Regions from separate parts of the Paenibacillus sp. sgz302190 genome, predicted to be linked through region 1. Evidence: a T-box and tRNA genes for the amino acid it is inferred to sense, from the RefSeq annotation. Region 1 holds a T-box; the other holds one or more tRNA genes.
What was found. The T-box of region 1 lies ahead of AC6RNO_RS17795 (valine--tRNA ligase). A T-box ahead of a tRNA ligase gene usually reads a tRNA of that ligase, here a tRNA-Val.
Positions count from the first base shown of each region.

Region 2: it has a tRNA-Val gene. The T-box ahead of AC6RNO_RS17795 (valine--tRNA ligase) is inferred to sense a tRNA for this amino acid. The anticodon was not compared.

Region 1 is NZ_JBZYAO010000015.1:38,191-46,264, reverse strand. It holds gene AC6RNO_RS17810 (phosphodiester glycosidase family protein) at 1-1,101, opposite strand, end outside; gene AC6RNO_RS17805 (RluA family pseudouridine synthase) at 1,368-2,255, shown strand; gene AC6RNO_RS17800 (LysM peptidoglycan-binding domain-containing protein) at 2,376-3,404, shown strand; T-box leader at 3,727-3,983, shown strand; gene AC6RNO_RS17795 (valine--tRNA ligase) at 4,395-7,064, shown strand; gene AC6RNO_RS17790 (glutamate ligase domain-containing protein) at 7,126-8,074, shown strand, end outside.
Region 2 is NZ_JBZYAO010000010.1:118,218-126,291, reverse strand. It holds gene AC6RNO_RS13785 (SRPBCC family protein) at 1-84, opposite strand, end outside; gene AC6RNO_RS13780 (hypothetical protein) at 145-363, opposite strand; gene AC6RNO_RS13775 (right-handed parallel beta-helix repeat-containing protein) at 403-1,755, opposite strand; gene AC6RNO_RS13770 (hypothetical protein) at 2,064-2,537, shown strand; gene AC6RNO_RS13765 (hypothetical protein) at 3,044-3,472, shown strand; gene AC6RNO_RS13760 (hypothetical protein) at 3,633-3,908, shown strand; tRNA gene AC6RNO_RS13755 (tRNA-Val) at 4,063-4,135, opposite strand; gene AC6RNO_RS13750 (Na+/H+ antiporter NhaC family protein) at 4,226-5,575, opposite strand; gene AC6RNO_RS13745 (alpha/beta hydrolase family protein) at 5,595-6,503, opposite strand; gene AC6RNO_RS13740 (hypothetical protein) at 6,703-7,842, shown strand; tRNA gene AC6RNO_RS13735 (tRNA-Ile) at 7,955-8,028, opposite strand; tRNA gene AC6RNO_RS13730 (tRNA-Met) at 8,041-8,074, opposite strand, start outside.

The DNA.
Region 1 (8,074 bases):
GCTCGCTTTTTTCTGAGCCTGCTCTTTCAGGAAATCAGGGTGATCGTAAGCGCCGCCCGGATCAATCGTAGTCAAGCCTTCCCAAACATTATCGACCTTAACGGACTCGGGATGATCGAAGACAAGGAAAGCGGACGGCAAACGGCGTTCGCCGTATCGGCTCGATGGCTTGGTAATCAGATCGTTGTCGTAAACCATTTCCGACGAAGCCCCGCCGTCCAGGAAGCCTGCGTTAATGACGCCGTCTTCAAGGAACAGGTCCTGGACTTCTTTGAGCGTTGCGCCTACGCTGTGCGCTTGGCGGCCGTCGATCACGATGAAGATGACGGTTCCGTCCGCTTTTTGCCCGACGGCTGTTCTGGGCGCTCTGCCCCAGCCGCCGTCCCCGCTTGTAATCAGCCCTTTGCCGTTGGCGATAACACGGGGATAAAACGAAACGGCCTCGGTTACATTAAGCTTCAGCAGCTCGTTGATGCTGTATTTACCGATAATGAGCGTTCCTTCCTTGGTAAAACCTACGATTTGCTGAGGAATGGAGCCTTCCTGGTCGGTGTACAAAATGTTGCCGCCGGACATAATGGCGCCGATCGGGGCAAATCCGTTGCCAAGCCCGTCGGGATCGTTAAATCCTCCGCCGTTCACGCCGGCTACGGCTCCCGTCCGCTGCACCATCGACGTAATCCGCTCGCCTTCACCCTGCTTGGAAGGGACGACTACGCGGATCGTTCTCGGATCGTATACATACATTTTTTTGCCTTTCCAGAATTGGCCGGAAATATCTTCAACCTTGACGAGACTTTCCATAGGACGGTTTTTGTTATACTTCACGGCTTGCAGATCTTGTTTTTCGATAGAGTTGATTTCCGTCAAATCCTGCATTTCTTTGACCAATTGATCGCGGCGCTCGGCGCCGACAAAGATCCAGGCCCAGTCACGGTGCTGCGTCGTGATGACCGTTTTGGCCAAATAAACACGGATGGTTTCGCCAAGAGGCGTTAAAAACAAAAAGCTCGAACAAAGAAACGTACATGCCGCTATAAGCAGAAGCAAGCGTTTCAGCCAGCTCCAGCTGCGAAAATGCTGTAAAATTGCAGTATTCAAAATAATTCCTCTCCTGCTCCATTTTTCTTCAAATTCTAAGATGTCGAAAAAAACAGTACTAGATTTCATTCTATCATATTTACGCATGCAATTGTTAATGGTAATTGTTAAAATAAAGTGGACTTGATTCAAGCATGAAGAAGGAGCTGCCCGATTGTGAAGCGATACTATTTTTTTGATTTTCCAATAGATGTGATGGCCGTTGTTTTTGTCTTTTTGCTGCTGCTGGCCGTATTGCTTATTTTCTTTCATAGAGGCAACCGGTCATGATCGGATGGAAGCGGAAAGGCGAGTGGATGGAGCTTCCTCTCCCCGGCGACGATTGGAGCCCTCTAGCTCCGCTAGCCGCTGAAAGGCTGGGGGCTCTGCTGCCTGTCCCCCGCAAGCTGTATTTGCGGCTGGCTGCTCAAGGGGGCGTGCGCGTGCAGGCGGGAAAGCTGCTGCTGCGGGTTTTTCCCGAGGATGCTCCCGGTTTTGAAGCGGAGTACGGCGAGGTGGAGGTTTTGTACGAGGATGATTTTTGTCTCGTCGTCAACAAGCCCGCCGGGATGTCCGTTCATCCTTCGGAGCGGGGACAGCAGGGGACGCTGGCTTCGGCCGTAGCCTATTATTATGCGTCTACGGGGCAGGCGTGCGCTGTCCGCCATATACACAGACTTGACCGGGACACGACCGGCGCCGTTCTGTACGCCAAGAACGAATGGGCGCACGTGCTGCTCGACGAGGCTATGCGCGACAAGCGGATCGACCGGAGATATGCGGCGATTGCCGAAGGGCGGTTTCGCGCCAAAGGAGGAGCGATCCGCGAGCCGATCGGCAAGGACCGCCATCATTCCGGCAAAAGACGCGTAACGCCGGGGGGCGATGCGGCCGTCACGCATTTTGAAGTCGCGGAGCAGTTGAAACGGGCGGCACACGTGCAGCTGCGGCTGGAAACGGGACGTACGCATCAAATCAGAGTCCATCTCAGCCATATCGGACATCCTCTTGCGGGGGACGTTTTGTACGGAGGGTCTTCTGCGCTGCTGGGGCGCCAGGCTTTGCATGGAGAGCGGCTGCTTTTTCAGCATCCGGTCACGCTGGAACGGGTCGAAGTGCAGGCGCCGTGGCCTGAAGATATGCTGCTTTTGCTAGAGAAGCTTCGAGTTTCGTAAAAATATAGTCATGCCATCTCTTTTTCACCCATATACTTTAGAGACAAATCTTAAGGTATTGGTTGAACATTCCAGTCGTTTGCCTTGCGGCGGGAATTGAAGGAAGGGAGGATTTTGCCAGTGGCTGAACAGCAACCGGGTTTAAGATTCGATATCTACGAGCGCGTCCACTTGCAGGAAGAATTGGCGGGTATTCAAGAGCTGAACGATGTTGAACTGGTGCCGCATATCCAGGTCTTAACGCAGAACGAGCAGGCGATCCTGAAAGGGAATCTGCTGCTCACCGGAAATTATGAAAGCGACGATGGAGCGTCACGACTGCTCGAACATTTGATTCCCGTCGAAATTACGCTGCCCCTCAATCGAATTCATCGGGTGGAAGACATTTTGGTGGAGATTGAAAATTTCGACATCGATCTTCTCTCGGCCAGGAGCTTGAATGTGACGGGAGTTCTGTCTCTGCAAGGCGTAGAGATGGTGTCATCGCCGCCTGACAGCTGGCGGGGGGAAGAGGAAATCACCTTTGTCCATGAAGCCGAGGAGGAGCGTGTGGAAAAGATAAAGCCGGCGCCTCCCGCACCGGTTCAGAAAGCTCCGACGGAGGTGAAGCAAGAGGCGAATGAGCAGGCGGTTCCTGAAGTTCCGGAGTCCAAACCGTTTCCGCCGGCTTACGAGGAACCGCTGCAAAACGAGGCCCCGGCCGCGGAAGCCCCGAAGGTGGAAGCCGAGTCGAAGGAAGTTCCCCAGCAGGAGGCGGCTTCGGTTATTCCGGAGGAGAAAAAGGAGAAAGAGCCTAAGCTCGCTTTCGGCAAAAAGGCGAATGAAGCGATGGAAGTGCAGCCTAGCGGCATAAAATCGCTTATTTCCAAAGCCGGGGCGCTTTTTCACCCGGAAAAACGGAAAGAGGAAGCCGAGGCAAAGGCCGCCGAGGAAGCGAAGGGCGAGGTTATAGAATGGAAGCGCCTGTTCCTGCGGACGGACTCGGGGGTGCAAGAATTCCGCAAATTAAGAATGTGCATCGTGCAAAAGGAAGAAACGCTGGAGTCGATTGCCAAACGCTATCAGTTGAATCCGCGGGAGCTGCAGCTTCTTAACCGGCTTGGCGATCAGGAGCTTGTCGCGGGGCAGGTTCTCTATCTTCCCAAATAACGGGTACATAAGCAAAAGTCTTTGGCTGCGCGAAGAAGCGGCCGAAGGCTTTTTTACTGCATAAGAATGTTTAATGTTCTTTACAGCGCTAAAGCGCGTAGAACAGCATTCTTATTGGCGAATAAACCAACCTCTGAACGCGGTCGCTCATCTTCGAAAAGACCTCGATAGAGGTTTATCTCAATCCCAAAAATGGGTCTAAGCATAAAATATGGAAAAACGGTTATAATGAAAATTACAAATCGACACAATCTGCACGGCAGTATATTGACTCTGATGAAAATGTTCGCTATCATATGGTGTAAATCATTTTGAGCAATACTTGGAAACGTTGATGGGGAGTAGTAGCCGGTATGTCCTTCAGAGAGTGGAACTGCAGCGCTGAAAGGTTCCATAGGTCGCAGCCGATCGAAGTCGCCCTGGAGTTGCAAACGTGATAGAACAATGCGCGCAAGTTGCCATCGGTTCCGCAGCGTTTGCCGGCCGCAGCCGTTATCTGTTTGAGAGCCATGCCTTTCCCTGGCGGGACAGGGCGTGGAATAAAGGTGGTACCACGGAAGCAAGCCTTTCGTCCTTTGCGGCGGGAGGCTTTATTTGTGTTTCTTTACCTCCCAAACCCTCCTACAAGGAGGGCCCCAGCGTATGCTTTCGAAGCCAGTTTTGCTCCGCAAAACTCTGAGGTTTCGCCCCCTGGACAACGAGCGATTGCAGCAGGGAGCGGGGATAGGCGCTTTTGGCGATGAGCAGGTAGAGGGAGCGCTTTCGTCTTTCATACGAGTTTCGGTGAAACTCTCGTCTTCGGACACGCTTGGACGTTATTGAGGGGGAAATGGAAGTATTCCTTACGGAAAACGGATCGCCCGTTCTCTACGAGAACGAAGCCAACAAGAGCGGATCGCCCGTTCCCTGACGGGAACGAGGCCAAGGGGAACGAGACCGCAAAAATTAGCGAACAAACTTCAATGCAAATAATGACATGGAGGTAACTATATGAGCGAAACGAATCAAACGGCTCAGCAATTGCAAATGCCTACGACATACGATCCGAAGGAAGCCGAGCGCAAATGGTACGACTACTGGATTAAAAACGAATTTTTCAAAGCGGGAACCCGTTCCGACGCCGAGACATACACGATCGTTATACCGCCGCCGAACGTGACGGGGATGCTGCATATCGGGCATGCGCTCGATTTTACGCTGCAGGATATCATGATCCGCACGAAGCGGATGCAGGGCTTTGACGCGTTGTGGCTTCCCGGCTGCGACCACGCGGGCATATCTACGCAGACCAAAGTGGAGCAGAAGCTGCGCGAGGAAGGCCGGACCCGTTACGATCTGGGGCGGGAAAAGTTTCTGGAGAAAGTATGGGAGTGGAAGGACCATTACGCGAACACGATTCACGAGCAGTGGGCGAAAATGGGTTTTTCGCTCGACTACTCCCGGGAGCGGTTTACCCTTGACGAAGGGCTGTCGCAGGCGGTTCGCGAGGTGTTTGTCAGCCTTTATGAAAAGGGCTTGATCTATCGCGGCAACTATATTATCAACTGGGATCCGGCCGCGCGGACAGCGCTCTCCGACATTGAAGTCGAGTATAAGGAAGTTCAAGGGAATCTTTACCATTTGGAATACAAAACGACGGACGGCACAGGCTCAATCGTCGTAGCTACGACGCGTCCCGAGACGATGCTTGGGGATACGGCCGTTGCGGTTCATCCGGACGATGAGCGCTATCAGCATCTGATCGGCAAAAAGCTGCTTCTTCCGATCGTCGGTCGCGAGATTCCGGTTATTGCCGACGAGTACGTGGAAAAAGAGTTCGGAAGCGGCGCGGTCAAAATTACGCCTGCGCACGATCCAAACGACTTTGAAGTGGGCAAGCGCCACGATCTGCCGCAAATTCTTGTGATGGACGAAACCGGTACGATGAATGCCAATGCCGGCCCTTATCAGGGCAAAGACCGCTTCGAGTGCCGCAAGCAGATCGTCGCCGATCTGAAGGAGCAGGGCGTACTGGTCAAAATCGAGGAGCATGTGCATCAAGTCGGCCACAGCGAGCGCAGCGGCGCGGTTGTCGAGCCGTATTTGTCCACACAATGGTTCGTCAAAATGCAGCCGCTCGCAGAGGCAGCGATCGAAGCGCAAAAATCCGGCAAGGGCGTCAACTTCGTCCCTGACCGTTTTGAAAAAATTTACCTGCACTGGATCGAAAATGTGCGCGACTGGTGCATTTCCCGCCAGCTGTGGTGGGGCCACCGCATTCCGGCGTGGCATTGCGCCGATTGCGGCCACACGACGGTAACGCGGCAGGACGCCGAAGTGTGCTCGCACTGCCAAAGCGGCAATATCAATCAGGACGAGGATGTCCTGGACACTTGGTTCAGCTCGGGCTTATGGCCGTTCTCTACGCTGGGCTGGCCTGGCGATACGGAAGATTTGAAACGTTATTACCCGACGGACGTTCTCGTTACGGGTTACGATATTATTTATTTCTGGGTGGCGCGGATGATTTTCACCGCTCTGGAATTTACCGGGCAAATTCCGTTTAAAGATGTGCTGATGCACGGTCTCGTCCGCGATTCCGAAGGGCGCAAAATGTCCAAATCGCTCGGTAACGGCGTCGACCCGCTTGAGGTGATCGAGAAATACGGCGCCGATGCGATGCGCTATATGATTTCGACCAGCAGCACGCCGGGGCAGGATCTTCGTTTCCGGTGGGAACGCGTCGAGCAGGCGCGCAATTTTGCCAACAAGATTTGGAACGCTTCGCGCTTTGCGTTGATGAATCTGGAAGGCGTAACCGCGGCCGACATTGATTTGACAGGGTCTTTGGGCACGGCTGACCGCTGGATTTTGCACCGTTTGAACGAAACGGTCCGCGATGTAACCCGGCTCATTGACAGCTATGAATTCGGCGAGACCGGACGCTTGCTTTACAATTTTATATGGGACGATCTTTGCGACTGGTACATCGAGTTCAGCAAGCTGAGCTTGTACGGCGCAGACCCTGCGGCGAAGAAAACGACGCAATCGGTGCTTGCCTATGTGCTCGATCAGACGCAGCGGCTCATTCATCCGTTCATGCCTTTCATCAGCGAAGAAATTTGGCAGCATTTGCCGCATGAAGGAGAAACGATTACGCTGGCGGCATGGCCGACTGTGAACCCGGCGTTCGAAGCGCCGGATGCGATCCGCGAGATGGAGCTGTTGATGGACGCCATCCGAGCAGTCCGCAACATCCGTGCGGAAGTCAATGTGCCGATGAGCAAAAAAATCGAGCTTCTGGTGAAGCCGGCCTCCGATGAAACGCAGGCGATTTTGCGCAGCAACGAAGAGTATTTGCGCCGTTTTTGCAATACGTCGCGGCTGGAGATTGAATCGGATCTGACGGCTCCGGAAAAAGCTATGACGGCTATCGTGACCGGTGCGGAATTGTTCCTGCCGCTTGCCGGGCTGATTGACATCGCCCAGGAGCTGGCGCGTCTGGACAAAGAGCTTCAAACGCTCCACGGCGAAGTGGAACGAATCGAGAAAAAGCTCGCCAATGCCGGCTTCGTTGCCAAAGCTCCGGCCAAAGTCATCGAAGAAGAAAAAGCCAAACTTGCCGATTACGCAGACAAGAGGGACAAAGTGATAGCTCGATTAGCGGAATTAAAAGGGTAATCGTGGAAATTAGAGCTATCGCCTAGTTGCTCCGACATAGTGATTCATATAGTAAATGAGGATGAGATCAATGAATGAAATCAAAGACTCAAGCTCGGCGGCATTCCGGACAGCCAAGGAAGCGATTGATTGGATCGTCGGCAGAATGGAAAAGCTGGGAATAAAACCGGGACTTGCCCGCATGCAGCTGATGATGGAAAAACTCGGCCACCCGGAACGCAGGCTGCAGTTCATTCATGTCGCCGGAACGAACGGCAAGGGCTCGACGTGCGCATACTTATCGTCGGTGCTGCGGACATGCGGTTACGATGTAGGGACGTTCACTTCTCCGTATTTGGAGAAGTACACGAACCGCATTCAAGTGAACGGCACAGATATCGACGACGCGTCACTGCTGCAATTGGTTAATGAAATGAAGCCGATTGTTGACGAAATCGGGGAGACGGAGCTGGGGGCTCCGTCTATGTTTGAAATCTCGACGGCGCTGGCGATTTTGTATTTTGCCAAAGTGGCCTACCCTGACTATGTAGTTTGGGAAACGGGGCTTGGCGGAAGGCTGGACTGCACCAATATCGTTACGCCGCTCGTTTCGATCATTACCAATGTCGGTCATGATCATATGGAAATTTTGGGCGATACGCTTGAGCTGGTAGCGTCGGAGAAAGCCGGAATTATTAAATCCGGCGTTCCCGTCATTACAGCAGTCCGGCAGCCCGAGGCATGGAGTGTCGTTGAACAAGCCGCCAAGGCCAAAAAAGCGACGCTTTACTCGCTGGACCGGCAATTCCGCTACACCGCGGTCACCAGCGAACTGGATCATCAAACTTTCGATTTTGAAGGTCCATTCCGCAGCCTGCGGGAAGTTCCCGTCTCGCTGAACGGCAGCCACCAGCTGACGAACGCCGCTGTCGCGCTGATGACGCTGGAAGTATTAAGGCAGTATTATGCAGTTATCGTAGAGGATGAGGATCTGTACAAAGGCCTTCAGGAAACCCGTTGGCCCGGCAGGC
Region 2 (8,074 bases), on a different contig from region 1:
GGCATGAATATCGATACTTCTCGCCAAATCAAAACAAATCTCTTTCGGAGCGTTAATGTACAGCTCGATTCGAATTACAGGCATGTCGGTTCCCCCAGTCAGCATCCATTATAGCATTTTCCGGGAAGCATTCATGCCCGACTCCTAATTCAAAAATTTCTTCTGTTTGGCTTTTTCTCCGGCTTTCTCGTGCTCGTAAACGGACAATCCGAACATAACCATCGAAATCGCGAACATGACACAGACCAGTACAAGGCTCATCCAAAAGTAATGATGAATTTCAAGATATACCATCGTGGGTATCGTCGCCATTAGACACGCATACAAAACGATATTTAGTTTCTTCGAACGTCCTCGTTTCATCGCAATTCAGCCTCCTTCCGTATCGCAAGACAAAGTCACCTATTCGACAATTTTTTGGATCCGCAGTTTGGCCAGAAGCAGATTGTGATCCGCTCTCAGACTGTTAATGTCCAGCGCGGAAGAATCATTGACAACCTTGCTCGGTATCGATAAGCCTTGATTTCCGATAAAAGTTCTGCGCATTACATAGATCGATGTATCGTCCGTAACAAAACCGTTCTGCACATCGGCCCCGACCTGATTGCCAATGAACGAAATTTTCGTATCCGTGTAGGCGTAATACAATTGATACCCTGCAAATACGAAAGCATTCGTGCAGTTCGATATTACATTGACCGAATAAGTTTGATTGAATAATTTATTGCCGTAAAAAGCTGTCCCGCAATCGCTGATCGTATTGTCGGCATAAGAACATAGCAGCTGCTCGTTGTTAGACACGCCCACATCGAATCCCGAAATCGTATTGCCGGAAATGCTGCATCTGGATGCGTTGGCTCCCCCGGATGCGGCTAAATGAATGGCCGTCGATCTCCTTTGGGTATTCCTGAACGTATTGCCGGTTATCGTAACGTTATAGGAACCGCTGATGCAGTTAATGACACTGTACGGCGTACCGTCGGCAAACGAGTATCCGCATTCCTCGAAGACGTTGCCGGAAACCGTGATGCCGTTGGATGAGTTCTGTATGTGGACAGCCTCTTTATGAATCCCGTAAAACACGTTGCCGGTTATCGTCATGCTTCCGCCGCCCGCTACACCGATTGCAAATCCGGCGCTCGCGCTTACGTTGGACAACAAATCAAAATAATTGCCCACGATGGAAATATTCGAGAAATCGGCCAAATTAATTTCAATATAATCGTATCCCCCGTTAAAAAACGAGCACCCTTGGACGAGCAGCCCTCTGCCCCGGGCACTGTTGTTCAGCAAAATGCCGTATCCGACATTACCGAACTTGCACTGAAGAATTGAAATGCCGTTCACAAAAGTCGTCGAACCGTTATTGATGGCGACACCCTGCGTACCGTCTAAAAAGCACACATTCGAAATGGTCAGCACGGAAGTCCCCCCGGCAATATAAATGCCGATTTCTCCGGACGTATTTAACTGAAAAGTCAAATTGGAAACGGTTGACAAGCTCCCATTCGTAATCACCACCGCAGAGCCGGCAAAACTCGAAGAAGCTTTAAGAATCGAAAGCTCCCCTTCCCCTACCAGCGAAATATTGGACGGAATGGTGATCGCGCTTGCCACTAAAAATACCCCGTTCGGCACATAAACGGTTCCTCCTCCTGCCGCTGCGGCCGCGCTGATGGCATCCATGATTTTTACCGTTTGATCCGAATTTCCGTCTCCTACCGCCCCATAATTCGTAATATCGTACTTGAACATTGGCATCACCTCCCCGCCTTCTGCGGTCCTGTTATTTCGCTTCACTTCTTCATATGTTCCAAGATATGAAAATAGCACCGCCCCAAGTCGAATCCGTTTGACGGAGCAACGCCCATTCGGATACGGATGGCACGGCGGCCACTATCATGACGGACACTACCATGGCGGCGGACATCACCGCGAGACTTCCAAATAAATCGCCGGCCCAAAGTGAAAACTTGGAAAATTCATCTCATTTTAAGGTAGCATTCATAATTGAATGCTACATTTCTTTTGTAGTACATATTGAGAGCCGGAGTGATCGAAAAATGAGCAGTATCAGGAAAAAATCAGCCGCTGTTTTAGCCGCGGCAGCATTGCTGTTAGGCGGCAGCTCCACCTTATTAAGCGGCAATGCGTATGCCCAGACGACGGCCAAGCATACCGTTCACACCAAAAACGTTGCGCAAAATTATGCTCGATGGTCAACCGCTCAACTGGTTGCCAACTCCGCTTCTGTTTTAAAAACAGACGAAAAAACGATCTACGCCGAATTAGCCAAACACGTTACGTTGGCCAAAATTGCTAAAGAGAAAGGCGTTTCGGAACAAACGTTCGAACAAAAGCTCATCGACATTGCCGACAACGAAATTGACGCGGCAGCCAAGAAGGGCACGATCAAAGCGGCTGACACGGCCAAAACCAAACAAAAAATCGGCAAATTCATCAAAAACCAAATTTTCAACAGCAAGCTGTACACCGTCAAACATACTGCCACGACCAAAAAATCCAAAACTTCCTGATTCGCCCGGGGCCGCTTTCAAGCAGCCCCTTTTGTTATGTTACGGGGACGTTTTTTTCTTTCAATAGATGAAAAAAATTGCAATTTTGTTTATTTTCAAACAGAATTCATTTTGAAAATCTGCTAATATTCGAATAAAAGGGGGGACATTTATGATACAAATCATTTGTTTGCTGATAGCCGTATTATTTATAATTGGTATTTCTATTGGTGATGACAACGAGCAAAATGAACCTCCGGACCGGTTTATTTCAAATACAGCTGACTCCTAGCTACGCCTACATCGAAACTACGAATTGAGCTTACATAAGAAACAAATAAGCTGAGCTGCAAAACATGCCTTCTGACTTCCGGGTCAGGAGGTTTTATTTTGTGCTGCTGTTGTTTGGAACAGTTGAATCTACCGCTAGTAATGTTATTTTTTGGTAAACATATTGTAATATAATCCCTTATTTTATATGCTTTTATTGTATTACAAACCAAACATATATTGTGGAGGGATTATTTATGAAAAATGTAAAATCATTCGTACTATCCGTTGCTGTCGCCGCTTCGCTGTTCACAGTCGCTTCGGCCGCCTCTGCTCACCCGCTGGTTAATTTGCACAACTACAGCACATTCAACACATATAAAGCAGCATTGGAGAAGCAATATGCAATTGATGGAAACAATGCCCACGATCAATGGGAGCTTGACGAGCAATATAGACATTACAGAGCCGATATTGCGATTGCAACCCCTTATTACAACGGCTTGGGAACCGGAACCCCCCGCTTGGATCTTTTAAACTATTCCAGCTATCAAGCTTATAAAACCGAATTGGATAGAGTAGTTATCGAAGATTGGAATCATGCTTATGACCAATGGGAGCTTGACCGGATCTATTCCCAATATCAAGCCGACAGCGAATCCGCAAAAATTTATTTCGGAGTGTAATCCAGCATATCTAAAAGCAGACAAAGCCGAAAGCCCTTAGAAATTAAGGGTTTCGGCTTTTAAGGCTGTACGATAATGGATGGGATGCTGAACAATAAGTTTACAAGCAGAGTTTTGCCATGTTATGTTATATTTAAATTACTAACAGGAGGCTAAACGGATGAAGGACAACCAATTAAACCGCATGGAAGAAATGCTGGGAACACTAATCAAAATGGTTGGGGAAAATAACAACAGGCTGAAGACGCTTGAGGACAAAACTGATCGGTTCGAGAGCAAAGCCGATACGCTGGGGTCGGATATGCAAGAAGTCAAAAGCATTGTCAAAGAACTGATGCAAGGACAAGAAAGGCAAGATCGCATTCTTGAAATGCTCTCCGTAAAATCCATTGAAACGGACTCATATATTCGGGATTTTAAACGAAAAATGCAGTGAAGCTCACTCATCCAATATCGAGTGAGCTTTTATTTTGGCCGAAAAGAGCATTCTTGACCAAATCTTGACCATGGAACCGATTTTTGCAATCATTTACAAGTAGACAAAGTCTCAGAAATGCAAAAAACCCTTGATAATCAAGGGTTTTTCTATATGACCTGTAGTGGGCTCGAACCACTGACCCCCACCCTGTCAAGATGGTGCTCTCCCAGCTGAGCTAACAAGTCGTTTCAGTGACAAGTAGTAATATATCAAGAATTTATCTAATTGTCAACAACTTTTCTAAACTTTTTTTATTCATTCATTTTAGCTGCATGTCAGGCTGAAATATCCATCCCCCTCTTCACCCGCCAATTGCTCTTTGCGAGGGACCACGTCCATGTGCACAAGGGCAGCGTCCACAAAAACGGCGCATACGGGAGATAGCTTTCCGCCGGCACGCCAAGAATCGTACCGCATACGATGGCCAGCATGTTCCAAGGGATGATGGCGGCGAAAACGAGGCTTGAATCCGCGACGACACGGGCGAGCTGGCTGCGGGGAAATCGCCGCTCCCAAATCGGCAGCAGGCTGCGTCCGGTCATCATGATCGGCAACGTTTGCGTGCAGGATATGAGGCTAAGCACTAGTCCGAAAAGAGAGGCCCGCAGCGTGGCCACGAAGAGTGAGGACGTGGTGCCGAGAAGCTTTTGCATGTATGGCTGCAGAGCTTGATTCGCTTCGAGGATGCCGTTGTACGCACCGGCAAGCGCAATAAGAATCATCAGCTCGATCATGCCTGACATCCCTTTTGTTTGCAGGGAAGGAAACGCACCGGAATGGTATCCGTCCCACAAAACGCGAATCCATTCGTTCCACTGAATATGCTGAAAAATAGTACCGGCGGCAACTGCAGCCGCGATCGAACAAATAAAGGCATTCCTCGTTCGGATACGGAACAAAATGGATCCTAAAAGAATAAGCACAGGCAGCAGCAGCCACAAGCTATAGGCAAATCCGCCGCGAAACTGCTCCTGCAAGGCGGATACGCCGCTTTTGTGCCAGCCTCCGTTCAAATCATGCGCCACGAAAAAGACGGCCGACAATCCAATCGCACCGACTGTGGTCGGGAGCAATGCTTTGAATTGCTGTTTCACGGCCACGCCAGTGGAAGCCGCCGTCAGCTGATGGGCGCTGGAAAACGGCGACGACCTGTCGCCTACGAATGCCCCGGATACGAGTGCGCCGGCGATGAGAGGAAGCGGAATTTGCAGCACGGCGCCCAACCCCATGAGCGGGATTCCGACGGAGCTTAGCGTTCCTGTAGACGTTCCCAGGAGCATAGAGATAATCAAGGAAACCACAAACGCAAATGTGACGAAAAAAGCCGGATCGATGAGCGAAATCCCCCCGTCGATCATAAACGGAATCGTACCGCTGGCAGTCCAGGCAGGGATAATCAAACCGACTAAAGCAAGAATCCATATCACTTCTCTGGTATGCTGTATCCCTTTCAACATTTGGGATGCGGTAGATCGAACGGTATTGCCTGCCCGCAGGCTATAAAAAATCAAAGTAAAAAGCCCCAACATAAATCCAAGGGCTAGAGGAATTTGAAGCGCATAGGCAGCTGCTAATCCGATGATCGTCACACTTACAGTAAATACCAGCCGGCCCGCAGTCAGCATCGCCCTGCCCCCCTACTCCTTATTCTTTTTGGCCCAGTATCCTGCGAACTGCCTTTTTAGTCTCGGCTATAGCCAGCCGAAGCGGCGCAGTCTCCCCCTGAAAAGGATGGACGGCCCCGAAGGTATGATCGCCATCCGGCACCTTTATCCATTGAACGTCGGGATTTCGCTCCACAAGCCGGGCGGAGCCGCCGATTCGTTTATCCCCGTCTTCAGTGCCCTGGATCAAAAAGATCGGAATCGCCGCGCCGCCAATTCGGCCAACCAGATCGTACCGTTCCTTTTCCCGCTCCATATCCTCCAAAATTTCCAGATCAAGCGGCATAAGCTGCTTCGTTCGCCCATTCATCGTATATGTACGGCCATTTGCCCGCATTTCCGCTATATTTTCCTCGGTCAACAAGTTGACGTCCGTAATGCCGTTCCAACTGATCACACCCGCAACAAAACTCGAATGATCCAATCCATAGATAAGACATTCCCCGCCTCCCCGGCTGTGCCCGAGCAAAATAATCGGACGCGCCGCACGCGCACGGGAGAATGTTTCGATTTCATGCCTGTCAAACAAGACGGTTTCCGCTCTGTTTTCGTTCATTGTCTGCAAAAATACGCCGGAACCGATCAAACGGACCATCGCATCAAGATCTTCAAGATTTTTTGAATACGTGGCTTTTGCGAATTTTTCAAGCTCTGTGAACTCAAGCAGATCGGCTCCGACTCCGTTATGGGAATAATTCATCGATACAACGTCCACTTGCTCCGCCAGCTCGGCCGCCGCAAACGGAAACATCCCCCAATCCTTAAAGCCTTTGTATCCGTGGCAGATCACAAGGGTCGCCTTGGCCGGCTGCACGGTTGCAGGATAAAAATCCGCGCGAATCGTCCGATTTTCTCCCATATTCAATTGAAAAGGCTGCTTTGCCGTCATTCTCATCTTCCTTTCGATAGGGTTCAAAGAACGCCTTCAACGCTCCATGTTTTCGTATATTTTACCACAATCTGTTCAGGAGAGAATATGTCCGGGCGCTAAATGGATTTGCTTTTGAGTTCATATTTTCGGCGTATCCAGCAAAAACTTCATTGTAGAGTATGAGCAGTCACTTTTCCTCAAGAGGAGGCCCCTATCCATGCACCGAAAGGCATTATGCCGCCGGTTTTTCAGGCTAACAAGCGTTTTTGCGATGATTCAGCTGTTGTCGTGCCTGCATGTTTCGCTCCTTGCAGCCGAACCGGATGGAGCCGTCCAGGCCGCGGAACCGGCAGAAGCCGGACAAATTCATCTAAGCGTTAAAGCTGCGCCGCAAGCGATGTATGAAACAACTGCGGATTTTAAAGATAAAAAAATGATTCGTGAATTGGAAAAAGGGACAGCGGGGGCCGCCTATGAAGAAGCGCTGCCGCCCGATACCGTGCTAACTTATGTGCAAAAGGGGCAAACGAAAACGTTCGGTGTTACGCCTGAGGGAGAGGTCATTGAGCTTGCGGGTAAAATGAAGCTGGCCGTAAGCGGCCGCGTGCAAAAAGACTTGAAAAACCAGGTGCAGTCGCTAAGAGCCAAGCACTATGGCGAAATGCTCCCCTGGGAGGAGGCCAGCCGGGTGCTGCCCAAATACAGCAGCTTCACGATTACCGACGTGGAATCGGGTCTGAGCTTCCAGGGGCAGCGCCGCGCCGGAAGCAGCCATGCGGACGTGCAGCCGCTGACGAAGACCGACTCCGCGACGCTCAAACGCATCTACGGCGGCGCCTGGAGCTGGAACCGGAGGGCCGTTCTGGTGAAGCTGAACGGCCGCACGCTGGCCGCCTCCATGCACGGCATGCCGCACGGCGGCGACGGTATTCCCGGAAATGACTTCAAGGGTCATTTCTGCATCCATTTTCTCGGGAGCGTGACACACGGCTCCCGCTCCATTGATCCTGCGCACCAGGTCATGGTGCACAGAGCCGCCGGCTTGCTGACGGAGTACATCAGCAAGCTCTCGCCCTGGCAGCTGATCGACGTCTGGATCGCTGCCGCCAATCAAGGCGACCTGCAGCTGCTGCAGGCCGCCACAGGGCAAGAACAGGCGGTGCATGTGCGCAGCATGCACCGCCTGTCGAAATTCCCGGAGCTGGATACGTCCCAGCTCCTTGAACTTGAAACCGCGGTCGATGTTTCGGCTACGCCGGAACGCGCGACCGCGCCGAAAACGAGGCGAATTCTGTTTCGCCTCGAAAGAGCCTCCACCGATGCGCGATGGTACATCCGCAGCGCCAAAATCACTTGACGGCCGCCACGCAGTTCGCGCGGCCGAACACGAACGCCGGAGCGCGGCAATAAGCGCGCTCCGGCGTTCGAAAAAAAACAAAAAACCCTTGCTCTGCAAAGGGTTTCAGCTATGGGCCCAGAGGGACTCGAACCCCCGACCAATCGGTTATGAGCCGACCGCTCTAACCAACTGAGCTATAGGCCCGTATGAAAGATTTGGTTGCGGGGGCAGGATTTGAACCTGCGGCCTT